2 regions of the Exiguobacterium sp. s138 genome follow, and region 1 is predicted to be linked to the other one. Evidence: riboswitches for the same ligand, from Rfam matches in the RefSeq annotation. Region 1 holds a riboswitch; the other holds the start of a gene.
What was found. A riboswitch is a leader RNA that binds a small molecule or an ion and turns the genes downstream of it on or off. The one in region 1 is predicted to bind S-adenosylmethionine.
Positions count from the first base shown of each region.

Region 2: another riboswitch for S-adenosylmethionine. It lies ahead of KNP91_RS08815 (methionine ABC transporter ATP-binding protein); the one in region 1 lies ahead of KNP91_RS11065 (amino acid permease).

Region 1 covers NZ_JACSMW010000004.1:184,128-192,173, forward strand. Annotated here, with positions in the region: gene KNP91_RS11055 (MarR family winged helix-turn-helix transcriptional regulator) at 1-411, shown strand, start outside; gene mmuM (homocysteine S-methyltransferase) at 502-1,434, opposite strand; gene KNP91_RS11065 (amino acid permease) at 1,409-2,809, opposite strand; SAM riboswitch class I at 2,890-2,991, opposite strand; gene KNP91_RS11070 (polysaccharide pyruvyl transferase family protein) at 3,100-4,518, opposite strand; gene KNP91_RS11075 (ketopantoate reductase family protein) at 4,718-5,626, opposite strand; gene KNP91_RS11080 (GntR family transcriptional regulator) at 5,809-6,525, shown strand; gene gntK (gluconokinase) at 6,518-8,046, shown strand, end outside.
Region 2 covers NZ_JACSMW010000003.1:299,981-308,026, forward strand. Annotated here, with positions in the region: gene KNP91_RS08785 (metal-sensitive transcriptional regulator) at 1-21, shown strand, start outside; gene KNP91_RS08790 (YceI family protein) at 170-694, shown strand; gene KNP91_RS08795 (SMP-30/gluconolactonase/LRE family protein) at 731-1,534, shown strand; gene KNP91_RS08800 (MBL fold metallo-hydrolase) at 1,637-2,365, shown strand; gene KNP91_RS08805 (alpha-glucosidase) at 2,464-4,074, opposite strand; gene KNP91_RS08810 (aminotransferase class I/II-fold pyridoxal phosphate-dependent enzyme) at 4,238-5,425, shown strand; SAM riboswitch class I at 5,488-5,591, shown strand; gene KNP91_RS08815 (methionine ABC transporter ATP-binding protein) at 5,675-6,688, shown strand; gene KNP91_RS08820 (methionine ABC transporter permease) at 6,678-7,343, shown strand; gene KNP91_RS08825 (MetQ/NlpA family ABC transporter substrate-binding protein) at 7,378-8,046, shown strand, end outside.

The sequences.
Region 1 (8,046 bases):
TCCCTGGAAACAATCGAACTGGAACTGGCGATTCTCATTCGCCGTTTAACGACGGCAACGGCGGATAATCGGAACTTGGACCGTGCTTCCTACCTGCTTTTGCGCCAGTTATTACATTCTGGCCAAGTCGGTGTCAAAACCCTTGCCCGTGAGTTACAACTTGACGTCTCGACCGTCAGCCGGCAAGCTGCTGCGCTCGATCAGAAAAAATTAGTCGAAAAAATAAAAGACCCGACAGACGGCCGGGCCTTCTTTTACAACATCACAGATTACGGTCAACAAGAGCTCGAAATTTACCGGACAGCCCGTTTAACAAGCATCGAACGGTTATTACATGACTGGCCGGATGAAGATGCCGAATCGTTCGGTCGGTTGCTGAAACAGTTCAACCAAGCGTTACGGGAACGGTGAGTTTCTGAAAATACGAAATATCAGTCTAAAAAGAGGACGGATGCAAAATTCCGCTCTCTTTTTTTGTCCTTCATTAGATACGACTTCCGGTTAACCGATTGTCACCTTTTGCTGAATCCGCTCAATCTGCTCCGGTGTCGTCCGACAACATCCGCCGATTAACCGGGCACCTGCGGCATACCATTCCGGAGCAATGTCTTCAAACGCTGTACACACTGTTTCACCGGACCAGGTCTTGCTGACCGGATCATACTGCTCACCGGAATTCGGATAGACGATAATCGGGACATCCGTCAGTTGTTTTAATGTCGTGATGAACTCTGTCGCAATCGATGCCGGAAAACAGTTCGCGCCGATCGCCGCCAGTTGCGGATGATCTCCTAACGCTTCGATACATTCACTCAACGGTGTTCCTTCACTGATGTGTGTTGCGTCACGCAGGGAAAAGGCAAGCCAGGCCGATTGTTCCGGAAACTCCTCGAGCAGCCGGAACAGCATTTTCGCTTCCTGCAAGGAGGGAATCGTCTCAAATGCCAACACGTCCGCCCCTGCCGCGATTAACGCTTCCAGACGAGGACGGTGGAAAGCTTCAAGTTGCGCATCGTCGACTCCGTAATGACCGATGTATTCGGATCCGTCCGAGAGATAGGCACCATAAGGACCAATCGATCCCGCAATCAAAGCGTGATCCGCTGCCGGTCCGGTTTCCGCACGTGCCTGCTGTGCCAGATAGACCGTTTGTTTCATCAGCTCGATCGCTTCCTCTTCTTTAATCCCCCGGCTGCTGAAGCCGGCGACACTCGCTTGGTAGCTGGACGTGATGGCGCAATCCGCCCCGATTTTAAAATAATCCGCATGGACGCGGTGAATCTGTTCCGGTTCTTCAAGCAGTACCCGGGCCGACCAAAGCGGATCATCGAGATTTCTCCCATGGCGTTCAAGTTCCGTCGCCAGTGCTCCGTCCAATAAAATATAGGGTTTTTCTTTTAACAGTTGTTCAACTGGATTGTTGTTCTTTGACATCTTCCACACTCCGTTTCCATGATGTTTTTGTCAGATGATGAACGATGTAACAGACCGCGATAAACGGAACCCCGAAATAGAGGGCGACCCGTTGCGTCGGATCAAAGGCGATTCCGATCAATGAAGCCAAACACATTAAAAACGACAGAATCGGTACAAACGGATACCAGGGCGTCCGGTAAACCAAATCGTTTAGATCATGCCCCTCTTGCAGATAGCGCTTGCGGAACATGAACTGTGAGGCGCTGATACTCATCCAGACAACGACGACTGCCAGTCCCGAGATCGAGACAAGCGCAATGTAGACGGAACCCGGTGCATAGACGCTGGAGAACAGGGCAAGCAGACCACCGAGCATACTGAAGAGAACGGCACGTGTCGGTACTCCGCTCGCATTTAATTTAGAAAAGTACGGCGTAATCATCCGTTGATCGGATAAAGACCAAAGCATCCGTGATGCGGCGTACAGACCGGAGTTCGCTGCCGATAAAATCGCTGTCAGGATGACGAAGTTCATGATGTCTGCTGCAAACGGGAGACCGATCCGTTCGAACACGGCAACGAACGGACTTTCGAGCACTCCTTTTGAGTCATTCGGTAACAGAATCGCGAGCACAATGATCGTTCCGACAAAAAATAGCACGAGCCGGAAGACAGTCGTTCGAATGGCCAGCGGCACCGTTCGTTTCGGATCAACGGCTTCACCTGCCGCAATCCCGATCAACTCTGTTCCGGAATAGGCAAAGTTGACCGCGAGCATGGTCATCAAGATGGCGAATGCTCCGTGTGGAAACAGTCCACCCTCCGTCAAAGGAGCAAGCATCGGAGCCTGAGATCCCTCGGCAAGCGGTAAAAATCCGACGATTGCCGCTGTCCCTAAGACGATGAACACTAAAATCGTCAGCACCTTGACGGCGGAAAACCAAAATTCGACTTCTGCGAACAATCGAACCGTCAAGACGTTAATCCCTAAAATCATGACAACGAATAACGTGCTGAACAGCCAGACCGGAACGTCCGGAAACCAGCGTTGCATCAATAAACCGGCCGCCGTAAACTCTGAACCGAGCGCAACCGTCCAAGTCAGCCAGTAGAGCCAGGCGACGGTATAACCTGTTCCGGACCCAAGATATTTTGTCGCGTAACTGTGAAAGGCACCGGTTTCCGGCATATGTACGCTCAACTCTCCTAAACAGAGCATGACGAGATATACGGCAAGCGCTCCGACCAGGTACGATAAAATCGTGCCGACACGCCCTGCCTGCTCCAGCGTATACCCTGTACTTAAAAATAATCCCGTCCCGATGACACCGCCAAGTGACAGCATGACGATATGCCGGGATTCCATTTTCCGACGAAACGTTCCTTCTTTCATTGCTCCTCCACACTCCTCTTTCTCTCATAAAATAAAAAACGCACCCACATACATGGGTGCGTCGGTCGACAATAAAAAGAAGCTTATCGATCGGGTACGGCACCCGCAGGAATTAGCACAGTATCTTTCGACCTGTTGCTGAGGCTTCAAAGGGCCAGTCCCTCCACCTCTCTGGATAAGAATGTAATTTTTCATAACAGTACCAACCCCGTTCTGATATTGTCAACACAATTCAGAATTTATCATACAAAAAAACGTCTTACACCAAATTGGTATAAGACGTCTGTCGCTTATTTTTTCGCAAACAAATCGGCAGTCTTCAATGCCATTCGAACCGCTTTCCGGTTCAATGTGCCTTGTTGATGCTTCATTTCTTTTGTTTGATTGTTCAACTTGCCTTGAAGTGACTTGATTTTCTTATCTTTTTCAGCCATTTTTGCTTTATCGCGTTTTTGAGCAGCCACGATTTTTTGCTCTTCGGCTGGGAAGTATGATTCAAAACGTGAAACAGCTTCTTCGATGCTGATTCCTGTGATCGGTTTAACGACCGGGAGCAACTCTGCTTTTGCCATTTCGCGATCAAACGGAACGTTCTCCGGATAGTTCGTTTCTTTATAGATGTGCTCTAAATCATTTGTGTTCAAGAAATCAACGAAGTTGTCGAAGTTACGTGCCTGAACACGTGTCGGGCTTTGGAAGTCCGCCGACTCAATCACATCCGACAAGCGTGTGCTGTCCGTGATGTCATTTGCCCAGATGTGTGTCAATTGGTGATAATCCGTTAATTCACGCATCCGTGCATCTTTCGGAATCAGGATACTTGGTGTTCCGGCAAGTGTTGCCGTGATGTTACCGTGAAGACGTGCTCCGAAGCTGAAGTCAGCTTCTTTCAAGAAGTCGATCCATGTCTGTGCGTTCAGGAAGAAACGGACACGGTCGTTCATGTAAGTCGGATCCGACATCTTGACCGGATAGTTCGTGACCGATAAGTCAGCAATCGGATGTGTCCCTGTGTACGTCAAGCGTAACTCTTTCATCCATTGCGGGATGAAGTAATGGTTCGGGTACTCTTCCATTCCGCGTGTGATGAAGTTAAGGACGTTTTGCGGTGCAAGACGTGACGAGTTGACACCGATCATTGAATCTTTTGTGATATTCGTTTCACGAATTTTCAAATCACGACCAAACGCATACATCGATGGGCAACCGATGACTTTGTGATCGATTCCTTCGCGGAAACCAAGACGCGTCAAATATTTTGATGTGATTTCGCCGCGAAGTCCAAGCATGCTTGAGCGCTCAAGAACTGCGCTGACAAACGCTTTAACGTCTTCATCAAATGAGAAACCGTCGTTTAAATTCGCTTCAAACGGTGCGCGTAAACCGACACCGATGACGACGACCGGAATCTTTAGTTTTTTAATCAATTTTGTATATTTACGAAGTGTCGGGACGAATTCTTTACGGAATGCATCAGCGAGTGGAATGACATATAAATCGAAGTTCGCATTGATTTCATCTGCACGCTCTTCTTCATAGTAGTAGTAATCCGGTGTGATCGTCGTGCCCTCTGTCATCAAGGTGCGGAAAATACTGTATTGATAAATCAGGTTTCCGACGTTCCCTCCGATTGAGTTATGCTTCATCAAATATTCTGCGTCGAACTGTTCAAACGGTGTCATACCCGCACGGATAATAATACGTTTCATGTAAAATAATTCCCCTCTCACTTCTGTTTTCATTTAAAAAATATAAAATATATTTTGCTTTTTTAACCATCTTGTCTTTTCAAGGATAGTTGAATGCAATTCAGCAAGTCAACGAATAGCTGAAAATTACACATTATTGTGGATTATGAAAAATATAGGCTCAATACAACCTAACAAATGTTCCCTATATAACAACTAGTTAAACATCTTTTCTCGACATACGATAAATTTTGAGATTTGCATAAATCGCCGGCAACATCACTTGCGTCGCTTCATCTTTCGAAAGAAGTGTGCCGAACAAATGAGCTGACTCGACTTCATTACCTTTCTCCATGTCACGTTGTAAGGACGACTTCATCGTTTCATCCATTTGTGCGATCTGTTGCTGTTGAATCTGTTCAATCCCATCACTGAACACAGCACCTTGGCGTTCCATCGCTTCTTTGGCTTCCGTTGCCAGGCGGCGGATCATCATCATTCCTTCTTCCTGCGAACGAATCGGACCGATTGCTGAACGGAAAAGCGACGTCACACCGGAAAACGTCGTGATGAACAGATACTTATTCCACATATCGCGGATAATCGTATCTGAATAGTTGATCGGAGCCGCTGTTCCGGTCAAATGCTGTTTCAATTCTTCCAAGCGGTCTGTCCGCGTTCCCGGCAATGGACCAAATAACAGATGGTGGGACGGACTCGTCTGTACGATGTGTCCTTTTCCATCAAGCGTTGATTCGATGAAACAGAGTCCGCCCAGCACACGTTCCGCTCCGAAGTGTTGCTCCAGTTGCTTTAAATGGGCCATTCCGTTTAGCAACGGCAAAATATATGTATCGGTTGCGACGAACGGTTCGATGTCCTCTAACACCTGCTCCAGATGATAGGCCTTGGTCGATAAAAGAATGACATCAAACGTTCCTTTTTCTCCGGTCCGGATCAGACGCGGAGAACAGGTAATATCTCCATGCAGACTCTTGACCTGAAGTCCCGCACGCAATTCCTCAAACCGGCGTTCACGGACTAAAAATGTGACGTCTTCCCCTTTTTCCGCCAATCGTGCCCCGAAATAACCACCGACGGCACCGGCACCGACTACTAAAATTTTCATTTTATCCCTCCATCTGACTGATGTCTTCCGATCTGTTCTACGCTTTCGTTCTCTAGCCTATCACATCGAAAAGCCGTAATTTTGATAAAGATGACAATTTAATTAAAGCGCTTGCATTTTAGTTTTCCTCGTTTATACTACTTGTATACAAGTATACTTATTCGACAAAGAGGGTGTTTTTTATGTCTGATCTTTTATACCCGATTAAATGGTTATCAAAAGCATCCGCCGGTGATCGTGTCGCCCATGAACTGCGGATGCGGATCATTTCCGGCAAGATCGAGAGCGGTACCGTCCTATCCGAAAACAAACTGGCTGCTGATTTTTCCGTCAGCCGGTCTCCTGTCCGGGATGCCCTGAAGGTATTGGCGTCAGAACGCATCATCCGGTTGGAACGCATGGGCGCCGTCGTCGTCGGACTGTCCAAACAAGACATCCAGGAAATTTACGATGTCCGTCTGTTAATCGAGACGTTCGTCTTCGAGCGGATCGTTAAGATGGATCGAAAGGACCTGGTTCGTGAACTGAGCAAGGTGCTCGAAATGATGAAAATTGCCGTCAAATACAAAGACGCAGATGAATTTTCCTATCAGGATGTTTTGTTCCATGAAACAATTATCCGGTCAATTGACCACGGATACGTCAGCATGATGTGGCAGAATCTCAAACCTGTCATGGAAAGCTTCATCCTGCTGTCGATGCGTCAACGAATCGAAGACGATATAGAAGATTTTGACCGGATTCTCGAGAACCATGCCCTCTACATCGAAGCAATCGAGACCGGCGACCGCAAACGAATGATTGCTTCGCTGCATCAGAACTTCGATGATGTGCAAGAAGTTGAGGATTTATGGAAATCGCAACAACTGATGACGAAAGGAGTCGAACCACATGACTGAACACATGCTAGGGATTGATATCGGGACGACGAGCACCAAAGCCGTACTCTTTACGACAAAAGGGGAAGTCGTCGGACAAACGAACGTCGGTTATCCGCTGCACACGCCGAATCGTTCGACGGCGGAGCAGGATCCGGAAGAGATCTTCCATGCCGTGCTCGAAAGCATCCGGTTGATGACGAAACAACATCCGACCGAGCAACCGAAGTTCGTCGCCTTCAGCAGTGCGATGCACAGCTTGATTGCGATAGATGAACACGATCAACCGCTGACCGCCTGCATCACGTGGGCCGACAGCCGGAGCGAAGTCTGGTCGAACCGAATCAAGGAACAGTACGGTTACTCGATTTATCACCGCACCGGAACTCCGGTCCATCCGATGTCGCCGCTCAGTAAGATTTGCTGGCTCGTCGAAGAACATCCGGACATTGCCGCGCGGACGAAAAAATACATCGGCATCAAGGAATTTGTCTTCCAGCGTCTGTTTGGACAATATGTCATCGACCATTCACTCGCTTCAGCGACCGGTTTATTCAACATCCATGATCTCGACTGGGATGCGGAAGCGTTACAGGTCGCAGGCATCGATGCAACCAAATTGTCGCGACCGGTTTCGACGACAACGTCCTTTACCGATTTAGCACCGGAATACGCCAAACAAATTGGCCTAGATCCTTCTACACCGTTCCTGATCGGGGCAAGCGACGGCGTCCTGTCGAATCTCGGGGTTAACGCGATCCGGAAAGGCGAAATCGCCATTACGATCGGAACGAGCGGCGCCATCCGGACGATCATCGACCGTCCGCAAACGGATGAAAAAGGCCGGATCTTCTGTTACGCCTTAACCGAGAACCATTGGGTCATCGGTGGACCGGTCAATAACGGCGGCATGGTCTTACGCTGGATTCGTGACGAACTGGCCTCGGCGGAAGTCGAGACCGCGAAACGTCTTGGTATTGATCCATATGCCGTCCTGACGAAAATCGCCGAACGCGTCCGTCCCGGATCAGACGGTTTACTGTTCCACCCGTATTTGTCAGGCGAACGGGCTCCGCTTTGGAATCCGGATGTCAGCGGTTCTTTCTTCGGCTTGACGCTGTCACACAAAAAGGAACATATGATTCGGGCCGCCCTCGAAGGTGTCATTTATAACTTGTACACTGTCTTCCTGGCGCTCATCGAATGTATGGATGGTCCGGTCACACGGATTCAGGCAACCGGGGGGTTCGCCCGTTCTGAAGTGTGGCGTCAAATGATGGCGGATATTTTCGAATCGGAAGTCGTCATTCCGGAAAGTTTTGAAAGTTCATGTCTCGGGGCCTGTATTCTCGGATTGTATGCGACAGGGGAAGTCGATTCGTTCGAAGTGGCAGCAGACATGATAGGCGATACACATCGCCATGTGCCAAATGAGGAAGCAATGCACGAATACCGTCAGTTACTGCCGATCTTCATCAGTTTGGCACGTGTCCTGGAAACGGATTATCGACGCATCGCTACGTATCAACGGGGTCTGATTCA
Region 2 (8,046 bases), on a different contig from region 1:
TTGCTGGTAAAAAGCCGCTAATCGATTCCTTGGAATCGTTGATAGTCTTGCTCTGCTTGGATGCGGTGCAAGACTTATTTTTGTTTCCGCTGTATGTTTTGGAATCGAGATAAAAAGGAACAATAAAAGGCATGACGAAAAGTGACTTGAACATGAGGAGGAACCGAATATGGCTACGTATCAACTCGATCAGGACCACAGCTCCATCACATTCTCAGTCAAACACATGATGATTTCAAAGGTTAAAGGAGAGTTTCGTGACTTTACCTTCGATGTCAGTGGAGAAGCACATGATTTGGAAAACGCTTCTGCTGTCGTAACGATTCCGGTCGCTACGATAGACACACGCAGTGCGGACCGCGATACACATTTGAAATCAGCTGATTTCTTCGATGTCGAGCAGTATCCGAACATTACTTACCGTGTGACTTCGTTTAAAAAACACTCCGGTGACGAATATGAAGTGACCGGTGATTTGACGATTAAGGATGTTACGCGGACAGAAACGTTTAAGGTCGAGTATGAAGGCAGCGGTGTTGATCCTTGGGGTAATACACGTTCCGGTTTTGAAGTCGACGGGAAGATCAAACGGGAAGACTACAATCTCATCTGGAACGTCGCGCTCGAAGCCGGAGGTGTTCTGGTCGGCAGTGATGTGAAGTTCCAATTGCACCTCGAGTTCATTCACGGGTAATTATTAGAGATCATAGTAGATGTAGGGGGAAATCAGATGACAGTTTCACTTTTTATTGATGTTGCATGTAAGACCGGGGAGTCGCCCGTCTATGACGCTAAAACAAAACGATTTTATTTCGTCGATATTCCGGGCAAGCTTCTTTTTTCATATGATTTAACGACAGAGGCTTTAAAACCGTACCAAGTACCAAGTGCCATCACCTCGATCGCTTTGACGGATGCGCCGGATTTCCTTCGTGTCACGTCGGCACATGGTTTCGGAACGTTTGATTTAAAGGAAGGACACCTCTCACTGGAAACCCAATTGACGCTTCCTGACTCCGACCGGATGAATGACGGGAAACTTGATCCATCGGGTCAGTATGTGGCCGGAAGTATCAATGAAGAGGACGGCGAGACCGCTTCCCTCTATCGTCTGCGTCATGACGGTTCCGTCGATGTCCTCCTCGAAAACTTAACGAACTCGAACGGACTCGTTTGGTCCGAGGACGGTAAGACACTCTATCACATCGATACGCCGACGAAAAAAGTCTATGCCTTCGACTATGCTGCTGATCAACCGTTGACAAACCGCCGGGTGGCCATCGACTTAGAGGACGAAGACGGTTTCCCGGATGGTATGACCAAAGACACGGAAGGTCATGTCTTCATCGCCCATTATGCCGGATCATGCTTAACACGCTGGAATCTTGAAACCGGTGAAAAACTCGCCCAGATTGATTTCCCGGTTTCGAACCCGACTTGTCCGATTCTGTACGAAGACCGTCTACTGGTCACGACAGCAGCAGACGGGGACGATTCCGAACATGCCGGAGCCGTTTTCGAAGTGACGTATTAACACATTTGCTCCCTCACGAGAGGGAGTTTTTTTGTAGACGTCTGTACTAAAACAGGCGATACTAAAACAGAAGTGTATATTATGACGAGGGAGTGTAATCGGATGCACATTTCGACGATCGAACGACTTCATCAACTGCAAACAACGCCGTCCTTCTTCCCGGTCAACTGTTACTTATTTGAAGAAGCGGACAGCCTCACCCTGATTGATACGGGGATTTCACTGAATGCCAAAGCGATTTATTCCGTCATCAAGTCGTTTGACAAACCGTTACAGTCCATCATCCTGACTCATGCACATGCCGATCACGTCGGATCCCTTGATTTTTTAGCAAGTGCTTTCCCGCTTGCCGAAGTCTCGATCAGTTACCGGGATGCGGCTCTCCTCAGCGGGGATGAGTCGTTGCGCGAAGGCGAGACGACACCGCTGAAAGGCGGCATTCCAAAAAACATCAAAACCCGTCCGGACCGGTTGCTCGAAAGCGGTCAACAGATCGGCAGTTTAAGTGTCATTGCTTCTCCGGGACACACACCGGGTTCCATCTCCCTGTGGCATGAAGGTAGTCGGACGTTGATTGCCGGTGACGCTTTCCAAACTCAGGGTGGTCTGGCGGTTTCGGGGGACACGCGTTGGCAGTTCCCCTTCCCGTCACTTGCGACCTGGGATAAGGAAGTCGCCCTCCAATCGGCACATCAGTTGACGGAATTGACACCGGACGTCCTGGCAGTCGGTCACGGACCGCTCGTCGTCGCTCCGAGCTTTGACATGCGCCAGGCAGTCAATCGGTTCGAACAGGTCTTATCCTCGAAAAAACGAAATGGTTATGCGTAAGCATCAGCCGGACAAAAAATCCGGACACCTTCCTGCTCCTCATTCCTTGATGAAGAGTAGAAGCTGTCCGGATTTTTTCTGTTGACTGTTCCCGCCGTTTACGGCATTTCGTATTGGTACAACCGGGCTTCGTACGGTGCTAATCGATTGATGTCAGCCGTATCATAATTCGTCAGAATCAGCTGCTCTTCCGGTAAGCCGAACGTCGTCGTAACCGGTTCATCATGGACGTTTAACACCACCCGCCATGTTACCCCGTCAAGGACTCGCTCATAAACATACAGGTACGGATCTTGAATGGCTAAATCACGATAGATGCCGTAAACCATGACCGGATGGGTCTTTCGTAAATCGATTAATTTTCGGTAAAATGCCAGCACGGAATTCGGATCCTGTTCCGCCGCTTCGACATTGATTTCACGGTAGTTCGGATTGACCGCCATCCATGGTGTCCCTATGGTAAATCCGGCTGCTTTGCCCGTATTCCACTGCATCGGTGTCCGTGAGTTGTCACGTGCCCGTAACTGCATCGACGACAGGACCGTTCCGGGCGATTCGCCGGCCGCAATCCGCTCGGCGTATTGATTCCGAAACGCCACGTCCTGATAGGACTCCGGGTCCGAAAAACGAATGCCGGTCATGCCGATTTCTTCCCCTTGATAAATATACGGGATGCCCGGTAACGTATGAAGCATCAAGCCCAGTAGCTTGGCACTTTCGACACGATACCGTTCGCTTCCGAACCGGGTCACCTGACGGGTGTGGTCATGGTTATTCAAAAACTGTGACGCGACTCCGCTCGGATAAAGCGCTTCGTACCAGCGCTTCTGGATTTGTTTGAAGCGCGGTAAATCCATCGTCTCCATGTCGTCCGCGACTTCAAAGTGAAACAAGGTTCGCAACTCATCTCGTTCTTCGCCGACATACAGCAATCCGTCTTCCGGTCCGACGAACGGAATTTCACCGACGGTAAAGAGGTCCGTCCCCGCCAACACTTCCCGGTGCATCTCCTGCAACAACTCGTGAATGCCCGGCTGATTCCCTAAGTACGATAAATCCAAAGGATCCGCGACATCATCGTACGTCGCCCGTTTCTTGATCAGATTGATGACATCCATCCGGAAGCCGTCGATTCCCTTGTCGGCCCACCAGTGCATCATCGAATAAACAGCTTCCCGTACAGCCGGTTGTTCCCAGTTCAAGTCCGGCTGTTCGGACGCAAACGAATGGAAATAATACTGTTCGCGCGTCTCATCCCACGTCCAGGGACTCGGTGCGAAATAGGAGCGCCAATTGTTCGGCGGTGTTCCTTTGACTCCGTCCTGCCAAATGTACCAATCGGCCTTCTCGTTCGTCCGACTGCTGCGGGATTCCTTAAACCACGCATGTTGATCACTCGTATGATTGACGACTAAATCAAGAATCAATTTCAGCCCCCGTTCATGCGCTGCTGTAATCAATGCTTCCAGGTCGGACATCGTTCCCGCCTTTTTCATGATGGTATAGTAGTCGGAAATATCGTAGCCATTGTCGACATCCGGTGATGTATAACAGGGATTTAACCAGATGACATCGACACCAAGCGACGCGATGTAATCCAACTTTTCCATCACCCCGCGTAAATCGCCCATTCCATCTCCATCCGAATCCTTAAAACTGCGCCAATACACTTGATAGACAACGGCTTCTTTCCACCAGGCTCGATTCATCCCATCAGCTCCTTTGTGATTCAATCGTCTTCTAGTTCAGTGTATCAAAAACACGAAAGCTATCGGTTCTTTTTACCAATTATCAGCAGTTATTAAAAAACTCTTTTATTTTTTCTGAAAATTCGTTATCCTTGACGACAATACCCAACAAGGAGGAAGACAAATGAAACATTTTGCCCCATCGATCGCGATTGATCGGTTACCCGCTCCGGTCTTCGCTGAGCTTGCCCAGCGAATTGGTTCCGTCAAAGCCGCCGGCCACGATGTCATCACGCTTGGTCAAGGAACACCGGATCAGACGACACCTGTACATATTCTAGATGCCTTAAAAGAGGCGATTAATGACGCGGCGAATCTCCAGTATCCGCCGTTTCGCGGCCATGATTTCCTCAAACAGGCCGTTGCTGACTTTTATCAGACGGAGTTTGGTGTAACGATTGATCCGGCTTCCGAAGTCGCCATTCTGCTCGGAAGTAAAGCGGGCATCGTCGCGTTACCGCAAACGATCGTCAATCCGGGCGAAGGCGTCATCGTTCCGGATCCCGGCTACCCCGACTACCTGTCCGGTGCGGCCCTTGCCGGAGCTTACCCGATTACCTTGCCGCTCCTTGCGGAAAATGCCTTTTTACCCGACTACACGCTGCTCGATACGACGGACGTCGAACGGGCTCGGATGCTGTTCCTCAACTATCCGAGTAATCCGACTGGTGCGACCGCGACGGCGGAAGCTTTTGAACAGACCGTCGCCTTCGCTGACGCGAACGACATCTGCGTCGTCCATGACCTGGCGTACGGCGGCATCAGCTTTGACGGTCCGACCCGAAGCTTCCTCCAGACGGAAGGCGCAAAAAATGTCGGAATCGAACTGTTTTCGTTATCGAAACGCTTTAATATGTCCGGTTTCCGGATTGCCTTCGCGATTGGTAACCCGTCCGTCATCTCAAGTATCGAGACGTACCAGGAACACTTATACGTCAGTGCCTTCACACCGATCCAGCATGCGGCGACGGTTGCCCTCTCAAGCGATCAGACGTGTGTCCGCGAACTCAGTGCCCTGTATGAAGCGCGTCGTGATGCCTTATTCGGTAAATTACAGGAGATTGGATGGGAAGGACCGGTCCCGGGTGGTTCGTTCTTCGTTTGGTTGCCGGTCCCGTCCGGCTTTACGTCGCAAAGCTTTACCGACCATCTGCTCGACGAAGCACACGTCGCTGTCACACCGGGACATTTCTTTGGTGAATACGGTGAAGGCTACGTCCGGATCAGCCTGATTGCCGACGCCGAACGATTGGTCGAAGCTGCCGAACGGATCGGTCAGTTGAATCTGTTTCAACAAACAGTTGCGGAATAATTCCGAAAAAATGTTTGACAAATGGGAATGATTTCCGTTACAGTAAGTCCCAACAGCATATCTACTTATCGAGAGCGACCGAGGGATTAGGCCCAACGACGTCCGGCAACCACCTTTAAGGAACGGTGCCACATCCTACAGAATGTTTCATTCTGAGAGATAAGTTACGAAATCTTACACTTCGTCGCTTTTTTCTGGTTGCTCTTAACTGGAAAAAGGCGATTTTTTTGTATAGGGAGGAAACAGCAGATGATTGAATTCAAAGGCATCACCAAACGGTTCGTACGTGACCGGACACCGATTTTCGCCCTGCGTGACGTCAACTTAACGATTCAGCAAGGAGAAATTTTTGGCATCATCGGTGAATCCGGTGCCGGAAAAAGTACGTTGCTGCGCTTGATCAACGGACTCGAAACACCGACCCAAGGAACGGTCAAAGTATCAGGTGTCAAACTGTCCGATTTATCCAAAGGCAGCCTAAGAGAGTTGCGCCTGAAGATCGGAATGATCTTTCAACATTTCCAATTGATTCAATCGCGGAACGTTTCCGACAACATCGGATTTGCCTTAAAAGCAGCCGGCGTCAAACGCAGTGAGTTCCCAAGCCGAATTAAAGAACTTGTCACGCTAGTCGGACTTGAAGGATTTGAGACGAACTTCCCAAGTCAACTCAGTGGCGGACAAAAACAACGGGTCGGGATTGCCCGCGCCCTTGCGAATAATCCGAGCGTCCTGTTATGTGACGAAGCCACGTCCGCTCTCGATCCAGTCACGACACTGCAAATCCTGGATTTGCTGAAGGACTTGAATGAACGGCTTGGCTTGACGATCATCCTGATCACCCATGAAATCGATGTCGTCAAACAAATCTGCCACCGCGTTGCCGTCATGGCGCAAGGTGAAGTCGTCGAAGTTGCGAACACCTACGACATATTTAGTCAGCCGACCCATGACGTCACAAAACATTACGTCGACACGGCACTCCAAATCGAATTGCCGGAACGGATACTCCGGACAACACCCGGCAAAATCATCCGTCTGCAATTCACGGGAGAAAAGACCGGTGAGAGCACGCTGTCAGAAGCGATCAAACAGTTTGATATTTCCGTCAGCATCCTCCACGGAAAGGTCGATTATATTCAAAACGTTGCCTTCGGAGTCCTGATCGTCAGCTTGACAGGTCCGACGCTTCATGTGAACCGGGCTCTGACATGGCTCGAAGAACAACTCCACACGCTTGAGGTGATCCAGGATGTGGCTTGAACGAGTTGAAATCATGTTACCGGATCTTGCGAAAGCTTTAGCGGAGACGGCGTTGATGGTCGGGATTTCCCTCGGTTTTGCGCTCGTCGTCGGGATTCCACTCGGGATTTTACTGTTCATCACGGACCGGGGACTGTTTTTCCAAAACGTCGTCGTTCGCAGCATCTTGGACTTTTTCGTCAATATCGTCCGTTCGTTGCCGTTCATCATCCTGCTCGTCGCCTTAATTCCGCTGACCCAACTGTTACTGGATAATACAATCGGACCAACAGCCGCTTCCGTCAGCCTGAGTGTTGCTGCGATTCCGTTTCTCGCCCGGCTGGTCGAGACATCACTCCGGGAGATTCCCCCGGGATTGATTGAAGCAGCGGAAGCGTGCGGGGCTACGCCGGTCCGGATCATCATCAGTGCCCTGTTACCGGAAGCTCTTCCCGGGATCATTCAAGCCGTGACCTTGACGACGATCAGCCTGATCGGTTTTTCCGCAATGGCTGGTATCGTCGGTGGCGGTGGCGTTGGTGACCTTGCCATCCGCTTCGGCTATTACCGGTACGATAATGTCGTCATGATCGTGACGATCGTCGTCCTCGTCATCATTGTTCAAAGTATTCAGGGGCTCGGCAATGTTCTGGCCCGTCGTGCTGATAAACGTTAACCACACATAGAGAATCGTAAGGGAGAGAATGAATATGAAAAAACGTTATGCCTTTTTAGCAACAGGACTACTCGGAGCCGGAATTCTTGCCGGTTGCGGTGACGGCAGCGCCAAAGAAGAGAACAAGTCGATCAAGATCGGAGCGACAAGCGGTCCTTACAGCGATATGGTCAAAGAAGCGATCCAGCCCGGTCTTGAAAAGAAAGGATACGACGTTGAAATCGTCGAGTTCGGGGATTATATTCAACCGAACATTGCGCTTGGCAGTGGTGATATCGATGCCAACCTGTTCCAGCATTCGATTTATCTGAAGACGTTTGCGAAGGAAAAGAACCTCGATCTTAAAGGACTGATTACCGTCCCGACGGCACCGATGGGACTATACAGCAAATCCTACAAGTCGCTTGATGACGTCAAGACGGGAGCGGAAGTCGCGACACCAAACGATCCGACGAACCAGGCCCGGGCACTGAATCTGTTGGCTGAACAAGGTTGGATTGAACTCAAAGCCGACGCGGACCCGTTGACGGTCTCTGAAAAAGATATCGCAAAGAATCCGAAGAAACTTGTCATCAAACCCCTCGAGGCCGCTCAACTGCCGCGTGCCATTGACAGTGTCGATATCTCTGCCGTTCCGGGAAACTTTGCGTTAGCTGCGAAATTTGATTTACTCGATGCACTGGCACTCGAAAAAATGGATGAG